Regions from separate parts of the Streptomyces sp. NPDC015661 genome, predicted to be linked through region 2. Evidence: riboswitches for the same ligand, from Rfam matches in the RefSeq annotation. Region 2 holds a riboswitch; the other holds the start of a gene.
The links. A riboswitch is a leader RNA that binds a small molecule or an ion and turns the genes downstream of it on or off. The one in region 2 is predicted to bind S-adenosylmethionine.
Positions count from the first base shown of each region.

Region 1: it holds a riboswitch for S-adenosylmethionine, as region 2 does, so the genes downstream of both, thrC (threonine synthase) here and ACF07V_RS10095 (aminotransferase class V-fold PLP-dependent enzyme) in region 2, are expected to answer to the same signal.

Region 1 covers NZ_JBIBST010000014.1:134,155-143,444, reverse strand. Annotated here, with positions in the region: gene ACF07V_RS32385 (hypothetical protein) at 1-889, shown strand, start outside; gene groL (chaperonin GroEL) at 997-2,625, opposite strand; gene ACF07V_RS32375 (cold-shock protein) at 2,941-3,144, opposite strand; gene ACF07V_RS32370 (MoaD/ThiS family protein) at 3,551-3,829, opposite strand; gene thrC (threonine synthase) at 3,871-5,178, opposite strand; SAM riboswitch class I at 5,172-5,316, opposite strand; gene ACF07V_RS32360 (glucosyl-3-phosphoglycerate synthase) at 5,470-6,411, shown strand; gene ACF07V_RS32355 (hypothetical protein) at 6,480-7,202, shown strand; gene ACF07V_RS32350 (trehalose-6-phosphate synthase) at 7,285-8,640, shown strand; gene ACF07V_RS32345 (hypothetical protein) at 8,827-9,290, opposite strand, start outside.
Region 2 covers NZ_JBIBST010000003.1:354,433-363,722, forward strand. Annotated here, with positions in the region: gene ACF07V_RS10065 (hypothetical protein) at 1-356, opposite strand, end outside; gene ACF07V_RS10070 (heme-copper oxidase subunit III) at 559-1,179, shown strand; gene ACF07V_RS10075 (c-type cytochrome) at 1,254-2,063, shown strand; gene ACF07V_RS10080 (Rieske 2Fe-2S domain-containing protein) at 2,060-3,112, shown strand; gene ACF07V_RS10085 (cytochrome bc complex cytochrome b subunit) at 3,109-4,731, shown strand; gene trpD (anthranilate phosphoribosyltransferase) at 4,853-5,917, shown strand; SAM riboswitch class IV at 5,997-6,113, shown strand; gene ACF07V_RS10095 (aminotransferase class V-fold PLP-dependent enzyme) at 6,323-7,729, shown strand; gene ACF07V_RS10100 (Lrp/AsnC family transcriptional regulator) at 7,818-8,099, opposite strand; gene ACF07V_RS10105 (rhomboid family intramembrane serine protease) at 8,096-8,830, opposite strand; gene ACF07V_RS10110 (hypothetical protein) at 8,990-9,232, shown strand; gene ACF07V_RS10115 (NYN domain-containing protein) at 9,266-9,290, shown strand, end outside.

The sequences.
Region 1 (9,290 bases), on a different contig from region 2:
CACCGCGGCAGCCGACAGGAAGCGGGCGTTCGACGGCGAGACCGTCACCGTCAGCGGCCTCCTCACCGACCCGGCCGCCGCCGGAGCGCCGCTCGCCGAGCAGCCCGTCCGGGTGGCCTTCGGCCCGCGGAGCAAGACCGTACTCACGGACGCCACCGGCAGGTTCAGCGCGCAACTCCTCGCCTCGGCCGGAGCGGGCCAGTACGAGTGGGAGGTCACCTCGGGCGACCCGTTCCTGAGCTTCGACCGGCTCTCGGGCCCGCTCGCCGTCCCCCTGGACTCCCGCACCGACCTCCTGGCCGCCTCGCTCTCCGCCGACGGCAGCGTCTCGGTGACCGTCTCCCTCCGCGCCGTGTACGCGCCGGACATGTACTTCTCCGAGCAGACCGTCCAGCTGGAGCAGTCCGTCGTCGGCGGCTGGAAGCGGGTCACGCCCAGGGAGATGATCTACGGCGGGAACGAGATCACCCTCAACGCGGCCGGCCGGGGCGGCTGGTACCGGGTCCGTCACCTGACGACCGACGAGCTCGCCGAGTCCGCCACGTACTCCTTCCGGCTCGTCCGCAGCGACACCCGGATCGTCTCCCTGAACGCCGGCCCCGAGCCGGTCACCAAGGGCGGGTACGTGACCGTCACCGGCGGACTCCAGCACTACTGGAACGGCGCCTGGCGGGCGTACGGGAACGCGCCGGTCGTCCTGCAGTTCCAGGCGAAGGGCACGACGGCCTGGAGGCAGATGGCGACGGGCCGGTCCAACGCGAGCGGCAACGTCTCCCTCAAGGTGAAGGCGACCGCCGACGGCACCTGGCGGATCCGCCACTACTCCGCCGACCACCTGCACTTCCACTCCCCGGCCTCGGCCGGCGGGGACTACGTCGACGTGCGCTGACCGACGTCACCGAGAAACGCCCGAGGGCGGCACCCCCACCAGGGGGTGCCGCCCTCGTTCGCGTTCGCGAGGTGCGCGTTCAGCGATGAACTGCCGATCCGTCAGGATCAGAAGTCCATGTCACCGCCCGGCATGCCGCCGCCGGCCGGCGCAGCGGCCTTCTCCGGCTTGTCGGCGATGACGGCCTCGGTGGTGAGGAACAGCGCGGCGATCGACGCGGCGTTCTGCAGCGCGGAGCGCGTGACCTTCGCCGGGTCGATGATGCCCTCGGCGATGAGGTCGACGTACTCGTTGGTCGCGGCGTTGAGGCCGTGGCCGACGGGCAGGTTGCGGACCTTCTCCGCCACGACGCCGCCCTCGAGACCGGCGTTGACCGCGATCTGCTTCAGCGGGGCCTCAAGGGCCAGCTTGACGATGTTGGCACCGGTGGCCTCGTCGCCCGACAGGTCGGCCTCGAGCTTCTCGAAGACGTTCGACGCCTGGAGCAGGGCCACGCCACCGCCGGCGACGATGCCCTCCTCGACGGCCGCCTTCGCGTTGCGAACGGCGTCCTCGATGCGGTGCTTGCGCTCCTTGAGCTCGACCTCGGTCGCGGCACCGGCCTTGATGACGGCCACGCCGCCGGCCAGCTTCGCGAGGCGCTCCTGGAGCTTCTCGCGGTCGTAGTCCGAGTCGGAGTTCTCGATCTCGGCGCGGATCTGGTTCACGCGACCCGCGACCTGCTCGCTGTCACCGGCACCGTCGACGATGGTGGTCTCGTCCTTGGTGATGACGACCTTGCGGGCGCGGCCGAGCAGGTCGAGGCCCGCGTTCTCGAGCTTGAGGCCGACCTCCTCGGAGATGACCGTGCCGCCCGTGAGGATGGCGATGTCGTTCAGCATGGCCTTGCGGCGGTCGCCGAAGCCCGGGGCCTTGACGGCGACGGACTTGAAGGTGCCGCGGATCTTGTTGACGACCAGGGTCGACAGGGCCTCGCCCTCGACGTCCTCGGCGATGATCAGCAGCGGCTTGCCCGACTGCATGACCTTCTCCAGGAGCGGAAGGAGGTCCTTCACGGAGGAGATCTTGGAGTTGACGATCAGGAGGTACGGGTCGTCGAGCGACGCCTCCATGCGCTCCATGTCGGTCGCGAAGTACGCCGAGATGTAGCCCTTGTCGAAGCGCATACCCTCGGTGAGCTCCAGCTCCAGACCGAAGGTCTGGGACTCCTCGACGGTGATGACGCCTTCCTTGCCGACCTTGTCCATCGCCTCGGCGATGAGCTCGCCGATCTGGGTGTCGGCGGCGGAGATGGAGGCCGTGGAAGCGATCTGCTCCTTGGTCTCGACATCCTTCGCCTGCTCGAGCAGGGCGCCGGAGACGGCCTCGACGGCCTTCTCGATGCCGCGCTTGAGGGCCATCGGGTTGGCACCGGCGGCGACGTTGCGGAGACCCTCGCGGACGAGCGCCTGGGCGAGGACGGTGGCGGTGGTCGTACCGTCGCCGGCGACGTCGTCCGTCTTCTTGGCGACTTCCTTGACCAGCTCGGCGCCGATCTTCTCGTACGGGTCCTCGAGCTCGATCTCCTTGGCGATGGAGACACCATCGTTGGTGATCGTGGGGGCGCCCCACTTCTTCTCGAGGACGACGTTGCGGCCCTTGGGGCCGAGGGTGACCTTGACGGCGTCAGCGAGCTGGTTCATGCCGCGCTCGAGACCGCGCCGGGCCTCCTCGTCGAACGCGATGATCTTGGCCATGTGAAGTGGTCCTCCCGGACATGGGGTGGATAACGCTCCAGGACCGCGCCGACGCCCGCGACGGACGGCCTCCGCGACTCCGCGTGGTTCCTTGCCCCACCCGGCCGGCGGCCTCGTCTGCCCGATCCTCGTAGCACTCTCACCTTCCGAGTGCTAACGCCAATGATTAGCACTCGCCCTAGGAGAGTGCAAGCGACTCTCGCGTTTCGGGAGGTGACCGGGGGGTGGCCGGACCGGGAACGCGCGAGGGGTCCGCATCCCCTCAGGGATGCGGACCCCTCGACGGCGTTGCGTCGGTGGCCGATCGCGCCGCGCTCAGACGGCGAGCTTGACCATGTCCGCCTGCGGACCCTTCTGGCCCTGCGAGATCTCGAACTCGACCCGCTGGCCTTCTTCGAGGCTGCGGTAGCCATCCATCTGGATCGCGCTGTAGTGGACGAAAACATCCGCACCACCGTCTACCGCGATGAAGCCGTAGCCCTTCTCCGCGTTGAACCACTTGACGGTGCCCTGAGCCATGCCTAACTCCCCTATTACTGGCCCTTGCGCGGGACCGCACTTCGCGGACCCGGGTCAGACCCTGCGCCGGAACGCGTCGACCGCGGCTGAATGTATCTGCCCAACTGCCCTCTGCAACAGGTCATTCGACCGGGAATTCTGGGCGCCCTGGAAAGGGGAATTGGGGATAATCCCCTGGATGACGGGGCAAGTCGGGCCCGGCAAAGCGCGCAGAAGGTACACAACGCGCACACACTTTGGCTGCTTCTTGTCGTGCGGGGACGCATTCTCATATGCGCTTGGCATGAGCAGCGGAGGGGACTTCCCCAACTCTACCGCGCTCAACCATGCAGAATTGCCCCTTCCGCTTATCGCGCGGAAGGGGCAATTCGTACTGACCGGTAAGGCGCAATGGGCCCGTTGCGGCTCAGCAGCCGCCTGCGACGGCCGGAATGATCGAGACGCCCGCGCCGGCCGGGGTGGCCGTCTCCAGGCCCTGCTCGAAGCGCACGTCGTCGTCGTTCACGTAGACGTTGACGAAGCGGCGCAGCTTGCCCTGGTCGTCCAGGACACGGGCGGCGATACCCGTGTGGTTCTTCTCCAGGTCCGCGATGACCTCGGCGAGGGTCGCGCCCTCGGCCTGGACCTCGGACTGGCCGCCCGTGTAGGTGCGGAGGATGGTGGGGATGCGGACGTTCACGGCCATGTCTTCGTAAACCTTTCAGTGGGCCAGGAGGGCGGGCCGGCTCAGAGCGCCAGGCCGGCTTCGCGGAACGCGTCCAGGCTCGGGCGGATGGTGGCGGTCGCCTGAGAGGTGTCGGCCACCGCGTCCAGGGTCTTGAGTCCGTCGCCGGTGTTGAGGACGACGGTGGTGAGGTTCGGGTCGATGAGACCGGCCTCGACGAGCTTCTTCGTCACGCCGACGGTCACGCCGCCCGCGGTCTCGGCGAAGACGCCCTCGGTCTGCGCGAGGAGCTTGATGGCGTCGACGACCTGCTCGTCGTTGACGTCCTCCACGGCGCCGCCGGTCCGGCGGGCGATGTCGAGGACGTACGGGCCGTCGGCCGGGTTGCCGATGGCGAGGGACTTGGCGATGGTGTTCGGCTTCTGGGGCCGTACGACGTCGTGGCCGGCCTTGAAGGCCGCCGACACCGGGGAGCAGCCCTCGGCCTGGGCACCGAAGATCTTGTACGGCTTGTCCTCGACGAGGCCCAGCTTGATGAGCTCCTGCAGACCCTTGTCGATCTTCGTGAGCTGCGAGCCGGAGGCGATCGGGATGACGATCTGGTCGGGCAGCTGCCAGCCGAGCTGCTCGCAGATCTCGTACGCGAGCGTCTTGGAGCCCTCGCCGTAGTACGGACGGAGGTTGACGTTCACGAAGCCCCAGCCCTCGCCGAGCGGGTCGCCGATGAGCTCCGAGCAGAAGCGGTTGACGTCGTCGTAGTTGCCCTCGATGGCGACGAGGTCACCGCCGTAGACACCGGCCATGACGACCTTGCCCTGCTCCAGGTCGTGCGGGATGAACACGCAGGAGCGGAAGCCGGCGCGGGCGGCGGCGGCGCCGACGGCGCCGGCCAGGTTGCCGGTGGAGGAGCAGGAGAGGGTGGTGAAGCCGAAGGCGCGGGCGGCTTCGAGGGCCTGGGCGACGACCCGGTCCTTGAAGGAGTGGGTCGGGTTGCCGGAGTCGTCCTTGACGAAGAGCTTGCCGGGGGCGACGCCGATCTCGCGGGCGAGGTTGTCGGCCTGGACGAGCTTGGTCCAGCCGGGGTTCAGGTTGGGCTTCTCGGCGACGTCCGCGGGGACGGGCAGGAGGGGGGCGTAGCGCCAGATGTTGGCGGGGCCGGCCTCGATCTGCTTGCGCAGCGCCTCGGGGTCACCGGTGGGAAGGTCGTACGCGACCTCGAGCGGTCCGAAACAGAGTTCGCAGGCGAAGATCGGTCCGAGCGGGAAGGATTCACCACATTCGCGACAGGAAAGTCCGGACGCGGGACCGAGGTCGACGGTGGTGGGTGCGACGGTCTGAACAGCCATGGAGGCGAGGCCCTTTCTCCTCATCTTTCCCATGACGAATTTTTCGCCATGAGACGGATTTGGCACCTTCCCTAGCCGGGAGCCTCGCTGGAGGACGAGTAACCGACTGGAGGGTTGCCGGGGCTTCAACGGGCCGTTTCCCTCTGCCCCTCTGGATGAGCGGTATTCGATTGTGAAGTGCGGTGGACTTTCGTTCCTGCACTCCGACGCGGGCGGCACCCCGACGTGCATCGGGCATCCGCGTTGTTCAAGACTGTAACCGAAGGCCCGGACGCTTGGACCGGCCGTCCGAACCGCGAGATGGAGAGAGATCACGTGCTGGAAGAGGTGGAGCGCTGGCTGGACCGGCGGTCCTGGTCCGTGACGGACCGGCCGCTGGAGCGAATCCTCGCCGCCAAGCGGAACACGAAGGTCAGCGTCGTCCTGCCCGCGCTGAACGAGGAGGCGACGGTCGGGGACATCGTCTCCGTGATCCGGCGCGAGCTGATGACCGAGTCCGTCCCCCTCGTGGACGAGCTGGTGGTGATCGACTCGGGTTCCACGGACCGTACGGCGGAGGTGGCCGCGGCGGCCGGCGCGCGGGTTGTCGCGCGGGACGCGATACTCCCCCGCATACCGGCGGTCCCCGGCAAGGGCGAGGTGCTCTGGCGGTCGCTGATGGTGACGAGCGGGGACGTGGTCTGCTTCGTGGACGCGGACCTGCGGGACTTCTCGGCGGACTTCGTGACGGGGATCGTGGGCCCGCTGCTCACGGACCCGGACGTGGACTTCGTGAAGGCGATGTACGACCGCCCGTTCGGAGACACCCCCGGTCAGGGCGGCAGGGTCACCGAACTGGTGGCGCGCCCCCTCCTCAACCTCCACTGGCCGCAGCTGGCCGGTTTCGTGCAGCCGCTGGGCGGCGAGTACGCGGCGCGGCGCTCGCTGCTCGAACGGCTGCCGTTCCCGGTCGGTTACGGAGTGGAGCTGGGGCTGCTCGTGGACGCCCTGCACACGGTGGGCCTGGACGCGCTCGCACAGGTGGACGTGGGGGTGCGCAAGCACCGGCACCAGGACGGGCAGGCGCTGGGCCGGATGGCGGCGGCGATCTACCGGACGGCGCAGCTGCGGCTCTCGCGGGGGCACCTGGTGCGGCCGCGGCTGACGCAGTTCGAGCGGGGCGAGAAGGGCTTCGAGCCGCGGACGTACGCGGTGGACACGGAGGAGCGGCCGCCGATGGCCGAGATCGCGGAGTACGCGCACCGCCGCGTGGCGTAACGGCTCACGATGATCCGTTTTGCATACATTGCCCATTTATCCGCTTCACGCAACTTCACCTGGGCAGGGTGCTCGCGGTCCTCGGGCTCACAGCGGGCCCGATCGCGTTCACGGCGGCCGGTCCGGCCGCCGCGGACGTGGTCGAGCCCTTCGGCAAGCGGTACGACGAGTCGCTGTACGGCGACTTCGCCACGATCGGCAACACGGTCATGGGCTGCCCGACCGCCCCGGCGGACCTGGCGGCCCCCTGCGCGACGGCGGCCTCGGGCCAGGGCTCGGACAACAACAACACCTTCGTGATGCGGCGGGTCGGCGCGGGCGGCGTCGGGGACGCCGGGTACGGCTCCAGCACCGGCCACGTGAAGATCCCGGCGGGCGCCGAGGTCGCGTACGCCCGCCTCTTCTGGGGCGGGAACGACGGCACGTACAAGGGCCCGAGCGGCGCCCTGCTGAAGCGCTGCGACATCTCGGGCGCGGACGTCGGGCGCTCCCCCGGCGACCCGACGACGACGGCCCCGGTGATCAAGGTCGGGGCGGGTCCCGCCACCCCGGTCTCGATCGACAGCATGGTCGCGGACCCGGCCGACACCAGCGGCCCGCACTACTACACGGGCGAATCCGACGTGACCGCCGCCTTCGCGGGCGTCTCGGGGACGGACGCACAGGTGGCGGTCGGCAGCCTGTGGGCCCCGGACGGCAAGGGCTGTGTGGCCGGCTGGTCCCTGACGGTCGTCCACAGGTTCCCCGGCCCGGACCCGGTGAAGGCGGCGATGCGCGGCCGACGCGACTGACCTGCGGCAACTCCCTGTGGCCGAATCGGCTCGTCTCGTATACGTACGTTTGAGCGTTTACCGGACGGGCTAGGTTCGCCACATGGCAACTGTGCTGGTGGCATCCAACCGGGGCCCGGTCTCGTACGTGCTGGGCGAGGACGGTTCGCTGGACGCCCGCAAGGGCGGCGGCGGCCTGGCGTCGGCCCTGAGCACCATCGACTCCCGCGAGAGCCTCTGGGTGTGCGCGGCGCTCGGCGAGGGCGACCGGGAGGCGGTGCGACGCGGGACCGGCGAGCCGGGCGTGCGGATGCTGGACATCGACCCGGGGGTCTACGCGGACGCGTACAACGGCATCGCGAACTCGGTGCTGTGGTTCCTCCACCACCACCTGTACGACATCCCGCGCGAGCCGGTCTTCGACGCGGAGTTCCGCCGCCGCTGGGAGTCGTACCGGAGCTACAACCGCGCGTTCGCGGAGGCCCTGGCGGCGGAGGCGGCGGAGGGCGGGGCGGTCCTGGTGCAGGACTACCACCTGGCGCTGGTTCCGGGACAGCTCCGGGACCTGCGCCCGGACCTCCGCATCGCCCACTTCACCCATACCCCCTGGGCATCGCCCGCGTACCTGCGCATGCTGCCGACCGACATCCGCGAGGAGCTCCTGCGCGGGATGCTCGGCGCGGACCGGCTGGGCTTCCACACGCGCGCGTGGGCGGAGGCCTTCGAGAACGGCGCGGGCGACCCGGGACGCACGCGGGTGGCGGCGTACCCGCTGGGAGTCGACGCCGACGACCTGAGGGCACTGGCGTACCGCCCGGAGGTGGACGACCGCCTGGCCCGCCTCCGCGAGGAGATCGGCGACCGCAAGACCATCGTCCGGGTGGACCGCACGGAACTCTCGAAGAACATCCTGCGAGGCCTGCAGGCCTACCGCGAACTCCTGACCACCCACCCGGAATGGCGGAACCGGGTGGTCCACCTGGCGTCCGCCTACCCCTCCCGCCAGGACCTGGAGTCGTACCGCGCGTACACGGCGGCGGTGAAGGAACTGGCGGAGGAGATCAACACCGAGTTCGGCACGGCGGACTGGCAGCCGGTCCTGGTCTCGGTGAAGGACGACTTCACCCGCTCCCTGGCCGCCTACCGCCTGGCGGACGTGGCCCTGGTGAACCCCGTGCGCGACGGCATGAACCTGGTCGCGAAGGAGATACCGGTCGTCTCGGAGTCGGGCTGCGCCCTCGTCCTGTCGACGGGCGCGGGCGCGTACGAGGAACTGAAGGAGGACGCGCTCACGGTGAACCCCTTCGACGTGACGGAGACGGCCCAGGCCCTGCACACGGCCCTGACGATGCCCCCCACGGAACGAGCGGACCGCACCAAACGCCTGGCCGCCGCGGCCACCGCCCTCCCCCCACAACGGTGGTTCCTGGACCAGCTGGAGGCCCTGCGGGAGCGGTGAGCCGGTGGCCCGGCGGACGGTCGAGGCGAGGGGAGAGCGTGTCGACCCGGCTGACGGAACCGTCTGATCACGTCGACCTGCTTGCGGCCGGGGCCGCTACTGGCCTCGACGGCGCTGTAGTACGTGCCGTGCCGGGTGGTTCGGGGCCGGCTCCGCCCGACGGCGCGGGCGGAGCGGGGCTGCCGTTCAGGAGGAGAGGCGCTTCAGTGCCGCGGTGGCGATGCCTTCGACGTAGGCCGGGGCGTGGGCGGGCCGACCGGTGAGCTCGACGATGGCGACCCTGGTGCCGCTGCGCAGGACCGCGACCCCGCCGGTGGCGGTTCCGTCGCCGTTGTAGGCCGGGTACCAGCGGGCGGTGCCGCCGGTGGTGGTCAGGGTGTGGGCCGCGCCGTAGCGCCAGTGGCCGGCCGGCTCGTCCTGGCAGTCCTGAACGAGCGCGACGAGCTGCTTCTCCCAGGTGGCGGCCGCGGTCCCGGTGGGGGCGCTCGCGGCCGACTCGGTCAGCATGCTGTCGGTGGCGAAGGTCCAGTTCACGGACGCGTACGCGGTGGCGTTGCCCTTGGTCAGGTCGCGCATCGTCTCCTCTCCGGAGCACGCGGACAGCGCCTGGCGTCCGGTCAGCGCAACGGTCGCGCCGACCGGGTTCAGGC
Region 2 (9,290 bases):
GCCGCGAACTCGACCGGTTCCACCGGAAGGGTGACCGCGGCGTCCGCGCGGCTCCAGGTGGCCAGCCAGGCGTCCTGGGGCCGCCCGATCAGCAGCAGCACCGGCGGGCAGCGGAAGACCTCGTCCTTGATCTGCCGGCAGACCCCCATGCCTCCGGCGGGCACCGCCTCGCCGTCGAGCACGCACACGTCGATCCCGCCCTCGTCCAGGCGCTTCAGCACCGCGGGCAGCGTCGCGCACTCCACGAACTCGACCGGGGGAACGTCGCTCGCGGGCCTGCGTCCGGCCGCGAGCCGCACCTGCGCGCGGGTGTTCGCGTCGTCGCTGTAGACCAGGACCGTGGCACTCGACTGCATCGTTCCTCCGTGGGGAAGTCCGTGGGAAGGTCGTCGATCGATGCGCCGGATGCTACTCCGGTCCACACCCCGTCAACACCCGTTCAGCACCTGTTCGAACGGTGCTCAGGGGCCTTCCCACTGGGCCGTTCGGGCTGGACACGCCCCCCTGACACTCCGAACGGCACCCCCCGGAGTGAGGGCGGGATAAGCGACCGACATAATGTCGGTCGTGGCGACAGTAACGACAGTAGAAACAGGGCACGCGCACCCGTCGGTCAATCGACCGAACCTCACCAGCGTCGGAACCATCATCTGGTTGAGCTCCGAGCTGATGTTCTTCGCGGCCCTCTTCGCGATGTACTTCACCCTGCGATCGGTGACGGGTCCCGAGTTCTGGGCGGAAAAGGCCTCGGCCTTGAACTTCCCCTTCTCGGCGACCAACACCACGATCCTGGTGCTCTCCTCCCTCACCTGCCAGCTCGGCGTCTTCGCCGCGGAGCGGGGCGATGTGAAGAAGCTCCGGACGTGGTTCATCATCACGTTCGTGATGGGTGCCATCTTCATCGGCGGCCAGGTCTTCGAGTACACCGAGCTGGTCAAGAAGGACGGCCTCTCGCTGTCCTCCGACCCGTACGGCACGGTGTTCTACCTGACCACCGGCTTCCACGGCCTGCACGTGACGGGCGGTCTCATCGCCTTCCTGCTGGTCCTCGGCCGGACGTACGCCGCCAAGAGGTTCACCCACGAGCAGGCAACCGCCGCCATCGTCGTGTCCTACTACTGGCACTTCGTCGATGTCGTCTGGATCGGCCTCTTCGCCACGATCTACATGATCAAGTAATCGGCTCCGCCTCCACGGCGGACCGAGACATCCAGCAAGCATCGACGCAGAAGATCCTGACACCGGGGTAATCCGTGAAAAAGCTCTCCGCACGACGACGCCATCCGCTGGCGGCGGTCGTCGTCCTACTTCTCGCGCTGGCGGCCACGGGGGGGCTGTACGCCGCGTTCGCGCCCGCGGGCACGGCGAAGGCCGATGAAACCGCCCAGTCCCTCGCCATCGAGGAGGGCAAGAAGCTCTACTCCGTCGGCTGCGCCAGCTGCCACGGAACCGGCGGTCAGGGCACCTCTGACGGCCCGTCCCTCGTAGGCGTCGGTTCGGCCGCGGTCGACTTCCAGGTCGGCACCGGCCGTATGCCGGCCCAGCAGCCGGGCGCCCAGGTCCCGAAGAAGAAGGTCATCTACTCGCAGGCTGAGATCGATCAGCTCGCGGCGTACGTCGCCTCTCTCGGTGCCGGTGCGATCACGCCGACCGAGGGCCAGTACAGCCCTGACGGTGCCGACATCGCCAAGGGTGGCGAGCTGTTCCGCACCAACTGTGCCCAGTGCCACAACTTCACCGGTGAGGGTGGCGCGCTGACCTACGGCAAGTACGCCCCGAGCCTCGAAGGCGTGAGCCCGAAGCACCTCTACGAGGCCATGCAGACCGGCCCGCAGAACATGCCGTCCTTCCCCGACACGACGATGCCGGAGAAGGAGAAGAAGGACATCATCGCGTACGTCCAGGCCGTCAACAGCGACTCGTCCGAGAGCCCGGGCGGTCTCAAGCTCGGTGGCCTCGGCCCCGTCAGTGAGGGCCTGTTCGCCTGGGTCTTCGGCCTGGGTGCGCTGATCGCAGTTGCCATCTGGGTCGCGGCCCACACCGCTAAGGCCAAGAAGTCATGAGTAGCCAAGAGATTCCAGAAGAGACCCTGCCGGCAGGGCAGGACACCGCGCACGGCGCGGTGAAGGTCGCCGACGACCCGTTCGCCGACCCGGGCCTTCCGCCCCACAAGCCCCGCATCCAGGACATCGACGAGCGGGCCGCCCGCCGGTCCGAGCGTGCGGTCGCCTTCATGTTCACGCTGTCGATGCTGGCCACCGTCGGCTTCATCGCCTCGTACGTGATCTTCCCGGTTGACAAGATCGTGTACATCTGGCCCTTCGGCCACGTGTCCGCGCTCAACTTCGCCCTGGGCCTGACCCTCGGTGCCGCCCTCTTCTTCATCGGCGCGGGCGCGGTCCACTGGGCCCGCACCCTGATGTCCGACGTCGAGGTCGCCGACGAGCGTCACCCGATGGCGGCGACGCCCGAGGTCAAGGCGAAGGTCATGGCGGACTTCGCGGCCGGTGCCGCGGAGTCGGGCATGGGCCGCCGCAAGCTCATCCGCAACACGATGTTCGGTGCGCTGTCGCTCGTACCGCTCTCCGGCATCGTCCTGCTGCGTGACATGGGCCCGCTGCCCGAGAAGAAGCTCCGGTCCACGCTGTGGACCAAGGGGCTCCAGCTCATCAACATGAACACGAACGAGCCGCTGCGTCCCGAGGACGTCGCGGTCGGCTCGCTGACCTTCGCGATGCCCGAGGGCCTCTCGGAGCACGACGAGCACTTCCAGACCGAGATCGCCAAGGCCGCCCTGATGATCGTCCGGATCCAGCCGGAGGACATCAAGGACAAGCGCGAGCTCGAGTGGTCCCACCAGGGCATCGTCGCGTTCTCGAAGATCTGCACCCACGTCGGCTGCCCGATCTCCCTGTACGAGCAGCAGACGCACCACGTGCTCTGCCCGTGCCACCAGTCCACCTTCGACCTCTCCGACGGCGCCCGCGTCATCTTCGGCCCGGCCGGTCACGCCCTTCCGCAGCTGCGGATCGGTGTGAACGACAAGGGCTTCCTGGAGGCGCTCGGCGACTTCGACGAGCCCGTCGGTCCTGCCTTCTGGGAGCGCGGATGAGCACCGTGACCACGAGTAAGAAAGCACCCGCCGGTGAGCGGGTCGCGGACTGGGCCGACGGCCGCCTGGGGATCTACACGCTGGCCAAGGCCAACATGCGGAAGATCTTCCCGGACCACTGGTCCTTCATGCTGGGCGAGGTCTGCCTCTACAGCTTCCTCATCATCATCCTGACGGGCGTCTATCTGACGATGTTCTTCCACCCGTCGATGAACGAGGTGGAGTACGTCGGACCGTACGTCCCGCTCCAGGGACAGCTGATGTCCGAGGCGTTCAACTCGACCATGCACATCTCCTTCGAGGTGCGCGGTGGTCTGCTGATCCGGCAGATCCACCACTGGGCGGCGCTGATCTTCCTCGCCGGCATGTTCGTGCACATGATGCGCGTGTTCTTCACCGGCGCGTTCCGCAAGCCGCGTGAGATCAACTGGCTGTTCGGCTTCCTGCTGTTCTTCCTGGGCATGTTCACCGGCTTCACCGGTTACTCGCTCCCGGACGACCTGCTCTCCGGCACCGGTGTCCGCTTCATGCAGGGCGCGATCCTGTCCGTGCCGGTCATCGGCACGTACCTCTCGATGTTCCTGTTCGGCGGCGAGTTCCCCGGCGGCGACTTCGTCGCCCGGTTCTACTCGGCGCACGTGCTGCTGCTGCCCGGCATCATGCTGGGTCTCGTGGTCGCCCACCTCATCCTGGTGTTCGTCCACAAGCACACGCACTTCGCCGGCCCCGGCCGGACGAACGAGAACGTCGTCGGCATGCCGCTGCTGCCCGTGTACATGGCGAAGGCCGGAGGCTTCTTCTTCCTGGTCTTCGGTCTCATCGCGGTCATCGCGGCGATCGCCTCGATCAACCCGATCTGGGCCATCGGCCCGTACCGCCCGGACCAGGTGTCCACCGGCGCCCAGCCCGACTGGTACATGGGCTTCGCCGAGGGTCTGATCCGAGTGATGCCGGGCTGGGAGATCAACCTGTGGGGCCACACGCTGGTCCTCGGCGTGATGATCCCGCTGGCGATCTTCCCGGCGGTCCTCGCGGCCATCGCGGTCTACCCGTTCATCGAGTCCTGGATCACCGGCGACAAGCGCGAGCACCACATCGCGCAGCGCCCGCGCAACGCTCCGACGCGCACCGCCTTCGGTGTCGCCTGGATCACCGCGTACATGATCATGCTCGTGGGTGGTGGAAACGACCTCTGGGCCACGCACTTCCACCTGTCGCTGAACTCGATCACCTGGTTCGTGCGGATCTTCTTCTTCGTCGGTCCGGTCATCGCGTTCGTCGCCACCAAGCGGATCTGCCTCGGCCTCCAGCGCCGCGACAAGGACAAGGTGCTGCACGGCCGCGAGTCGGGCATCATCAAGCGCCTGCCGCACGGTGAGTTCGTCGAGGTCCACCAGCCGCTCAGCCAGGGCGAGCTGCACCGCCTCACGGCGCACGAGCAGTACGAGGCCGCGGAGCTTCCGCCGGCCGTCGACGAGAACGGCGTGGAGCGCAAGATCGGCCGCATGGAGAAGCTCCGGGTCAAGCTCAACAAGGGCTACTACGGAGACGACAGCCAGGTCGCCAAGCCCACGGTCGAGGAGTACAAGGAGATCCAGAGCGGCCACGGCCACCACTGATCACCTGACCTCGTAGGTCGCCACGGCGAGAGCCCCGTCCATTCGATGGACGGGGCTCTTTGCCGTGCCCGGACATCGATAGGGTGGGTGTGTATCCGTCACGTGATCAACAGGAGCTGCCATGAGCGCTGCGACCCCCGCTGGAGGACCTACGTCGGCGGGCCGCTCCTGGCCCGCCCTGCTGAACGGACTCCTCGACGGCCATGACCTCACCGCCGACGACACGGCCTGGGCGATGGACCTGATCATGAGCGGCGAGGCGACCGACGCGCAGATCGCCGGCTTCATGGTGGCCCTGCGCGCCAAGGGCGAGACCGTGCAGGAGATCGCCGGCCTCGTCCGGACCATGTACGCGCACGCCAACGTCATCGAGGTGCCCGGCCGCACCGTCGACATCGTCGGCACGGGCGGCGACGGCGCCAAGACGGTGAACATCTCCACGATGGCGTCGATCGTGGTCGCCGGAACGGGCGCCAAGGTCGTCAAGCACGGCAACCGCGCCGCGTCCTCCGCCTCCGGCTCCTCCGACGTCCTGGAGAAGCTCGGCGTCAATCTGAACCTGACCCCGCAGCGGGTCGCCGAGGTCGCCGACGAAGCGGGCATCACCCTCTGCTTCGCGATCAAGTTCCACCCCTCGCTGCGGCACGTCGCCGCGGCCCGCGGCCAGCTGGGCATCCGGACGACCTTCAACGTCCTCGGCCCGCTGACCAACCCGGCCAAGGTGCGCTCCCAGGCCGTGGGGGTCGCCGACCCGCGCATGGCGCCCGTGGTCGCCGGGGTCTTCGCCGAGCGCGGCAACTCCGCCCTGGTCTTCCGCGGCGACGACGGCCTGGACGAGCTCACCACGACCTCCACGTCCCGGGTCTGGGTGGTCCGGGACGGCGGCGTCACCGAGGAGCGCTTCGACCCGCGGGACGTCGGCATCGACCTCGTCCCCCTGGAGGCGCTGCGCGGCGACGACGCCTCGTACAACGCCGACGTCGCCCGCCGGCTGCTCGCGGGGGAGACCGGTCCGGTACGGGACGCGGTGCTGCTCAACGCCGCGGCGGCGCTCACCGCCCTGGACCCCGGCACGGGCAGCCTCGCCGAGCAGCTGGGCGCGGGCATCGCGAAGGCGGCCGAGTCGATCGACTCCGGTGCGGCCCTGCGGTCCCTGGAGCGCTGGATCGCCGCCAGCAACGCGTAACCCTTGTGGCGTACGGCCCCGGTCCACCATGCGGACCGGGGTCTTGCGCTTCGGCGATCATGTGGCAGGATGCTTCACAGGTCACGAGTGACAGCGTTTTGGCCCCGGCTTGCTGTCCGGCAACCCTCCTTCCGTGGCGGGGTGCCCCGGGTGATGACCAGGCCGTAGGCAGCGAGGTCTACGGCAAGCGCGGATCCCTCGAACACCAGGGGTCCTGGTCACTCGAGGAGCTTTTTCCGTGAGCAAGCGAATGCGATAGGGCGACTCCGCCCCTTCTTCACCCTCGGAACAGGGTCCCTTCCGCGTACCCCCATGTCCTCCGAGGCATCACCCGTACCCCGCCGTACCCGGCCGCGTACGGGATCCACCGAAGCCATTCCGCACCGCCCGCCGGGAGATACCGCCATGTCCGCATACCCGAACGCCACCGCCGTCGCCGCCGACTCCGAGTCCGCCGACCCCTGCTGCGCCGCCCCGCTGGCGGTCCTCGGCCGGGACGTCACCGTCCCGCTCGTCACCGGCGGCGAGGTGACCTACGCGGCGCTCGACTACGCGGCCAGCGCGCCGGCCCTGCAGCGGGTCTGGGACGACGTCGCCGCGTACGCCCCGTACTACGGCAGCGTCCACCGCGGCGCCGGCTACCTCTCCCAGCTCTCCACCGACCTCTTCGAGAACAGCCGCGTCACCGTCGCCGAGTTCCTCGACTGCCGCCCCGACGACCAGGTCGTCTTCACCCGCTCCACCACCGACTCGCTGAACCTGCTCGCTGCCACGATCCCGGCCGGCTGCCAGGTCTTCGTCTTCGAGACCGAGCACCACGCCTCCCTGCTGCCCTGGCGGGACGCCCGCGTCACCTACCTCAACGCGCCGCGCACCCCGGAGCAGGCCGTCGAGACCCTGGAGCGCGCCCTCGCCGACCGTACTGTGACGATCGAGGGGGGCTACGGTCCCGCCCTGGTCTGCGTGACCGGTGCCTCCAACGTCACCGGTGAGCTGTGGCCGGTGAAGGAGCTGGCCGCCGCCGCGCACGCGCACGGCGCCCGGATCGTGCTCGACGCCGCCCAGCTGGCCCCCCACCACCCGGTCTCCGTGCGGGAGTTGGACGTGGACTGGGTGGCCTTCTCCGGGCACAAGCTGTACGCGCCCTTCGGCTCCGGCGTCCTCGCCGGCCGTGCCGACTGGCTCCAGGACTCCGAGCCCTACCTCGCGGGCGGCGGCGCCTCCCGCAAGGTGGCCCGCCGGGCCGACGGTGGTGTGGACGTGGAGTGGCACACCACCGCGGCCCGGCACGAGGCGGGTTCGCCGAACGTCATCGGCGTCTACTCGATCGCCTCCGCCTGCAAGGCGCTGACCGAGGCCGGCTTCGACACCCTCGTCGCCCGTGAGCAGCACCTGATCGCCAAGGTCCGCGAGGGCCTGGCCGAGGTCCCCGAGGTGCGGGTGCTCTCGCTCTTCGGCGACGACGCGCCCCGCGTGGGCGTCATCTCCTTCGTCGTGGAGGGCTGGAACAGCTCCCACTTCGCCGCCGCGCTCTCCGCCGAGTACGGCATCGGCGTCCGTGACGGCCTCTTCTGCGCCCACCCGCTGGTCCGCACCCTGCTCGGCAGCGACCCGCAGGACCCGGGCGAGTGCGGCTCCCCCGAGGCGGCCCCGGGGGAGCGGTCCCTGAACGCCATCCGGGTGAGCTTCGGCGCCGGTACCCCGGACGAGCACGTGGACCGGTTCGTCGGCGCGGTGAAGGAGCTCGTCCGGGACGGCGCGCAGTGGAAGTACCGCACCGAGGACGGCCGCTGCGTCCCGGACCGCGGCTGATCAGTCACTCGTACGGGTGAAGGGGGCCTCCCGGTCGGGAGGCCCCCTTCAGCCATGCCGCGTGCGCGGTCTCCAGGACTCCGGACCGTCAGGACTCCAGACCGATGGCGAAGGCCGCCTCCAGGTCGTGCTGGGAGTACGTCCGGAAGGCGACGTGCGTGTCCGTGGCCTCGACGCCCGGAATCTTGCTGATGCGGCCGGGGATCACGTCCGCCAGGTCGTCGTGGCGCGGCACCCGGACCATGGCGATCAGGTCGTACGTACCGGTGACCGAGAAGACCTCGCTGACGCTGTCGAGCGCGGCGATCGACTCGGCGATCTCGGGGATGCGGTCCACGCTGGTCTTGATGAGCACGATCGCGGTGATCACGGCTGGCTTTCTCCCTCGGTCGCCGCGGCTTGGGCTTTCACTCTATCCCCACCGCGGAAGCGCACCCAGGCGTAGAGGAAGCCGACGGAGAAGCCCACGACATGGGCCAGATAGGCGACGCCGGGCCCCGCGCCCGCCGCCCGCGCGGCCAGCCACTGCAGCGTGAACCAGAAGATCAGGACGATCCAGGCGGGGAAGCGCAGCGGCAGGAAGAACAGGAAGGGGAAGAGGCTGGTGACCCGGGAGCGGGGGAAGAGGAAGAGGAAGGCCCCGAGCACCGCGGAGATCGCTCCGGAGGCCCCGACCAGGGTCTGCTCGCTGTCCGCGTGCGCCAGCGCGTACCCGGACAGGGCGACGTAGCCGGTCCCCAGGTAGAAGAGGCAGAACTCGACGGGCCCCATGCGCTCCTCGGCCATCGCGCCGAAGACGTACAGGAAGAGCATGTTTCCCAGCAGGTGGAGCCAGCTGCCGTGGACGAAGAGCGCGGTCAGCGGGGTGAGCAGGGCGCGCGGATCGCCGCCCGTGAGATCGGCGGGGACGACGCCCCAGCGGCGGAAGTAGGCGCCCTGGGCGGCCAGGAGCTCGTCGCCCGTGCCGTATCCCGGGTTGAGTCCGGAGACCGGGCTGATGGCGAAGAGCAGGCAGCAGGCGGCGATCAGCCCGTAGGTCACCGTGGGTCCGTTGCGGGTGCCCCGCCAGGCACCGAGGACCGCGCCTCGCCAGTCGATCATGGACAGATCATGGCGTACCGGGGCCGAAGTGGACAGAGTGCCTCGCCGTGCCCCGGCCTGCCCGCGAGGCCGTAGGGTTACGGGCACCACCACCGCAGTTCGACGGCGCACCGCGGCACCCGCACCTGGTACCAGGAAACAGGAAGAAGGACGGCACCGATGACGACGGTTCCCCTGCCGACCGACGAGACCCGCTGGCGCTGCACGCTCTGCGGCAACCTGACCCGCTTCGACGTGACCCGCTCCTCCAAGGTCGTGGAGTACGTCCATCTGGACCTCGCCGGAGACCCGACGGTCGAGGAGCGGCAGGTGGTCAGTGAGACCATCGAGTCGGTCCGCTGCCGCTGGTGCAACGCGGTGGACCAGATCGAACTGGTGGACAGGCCGGGCGCCGCTTCCTGAGGGGCGGCGCGGACGACATAGGGGTGACGGATCGTGGAGCAGCCCGCGCACGGTGGTG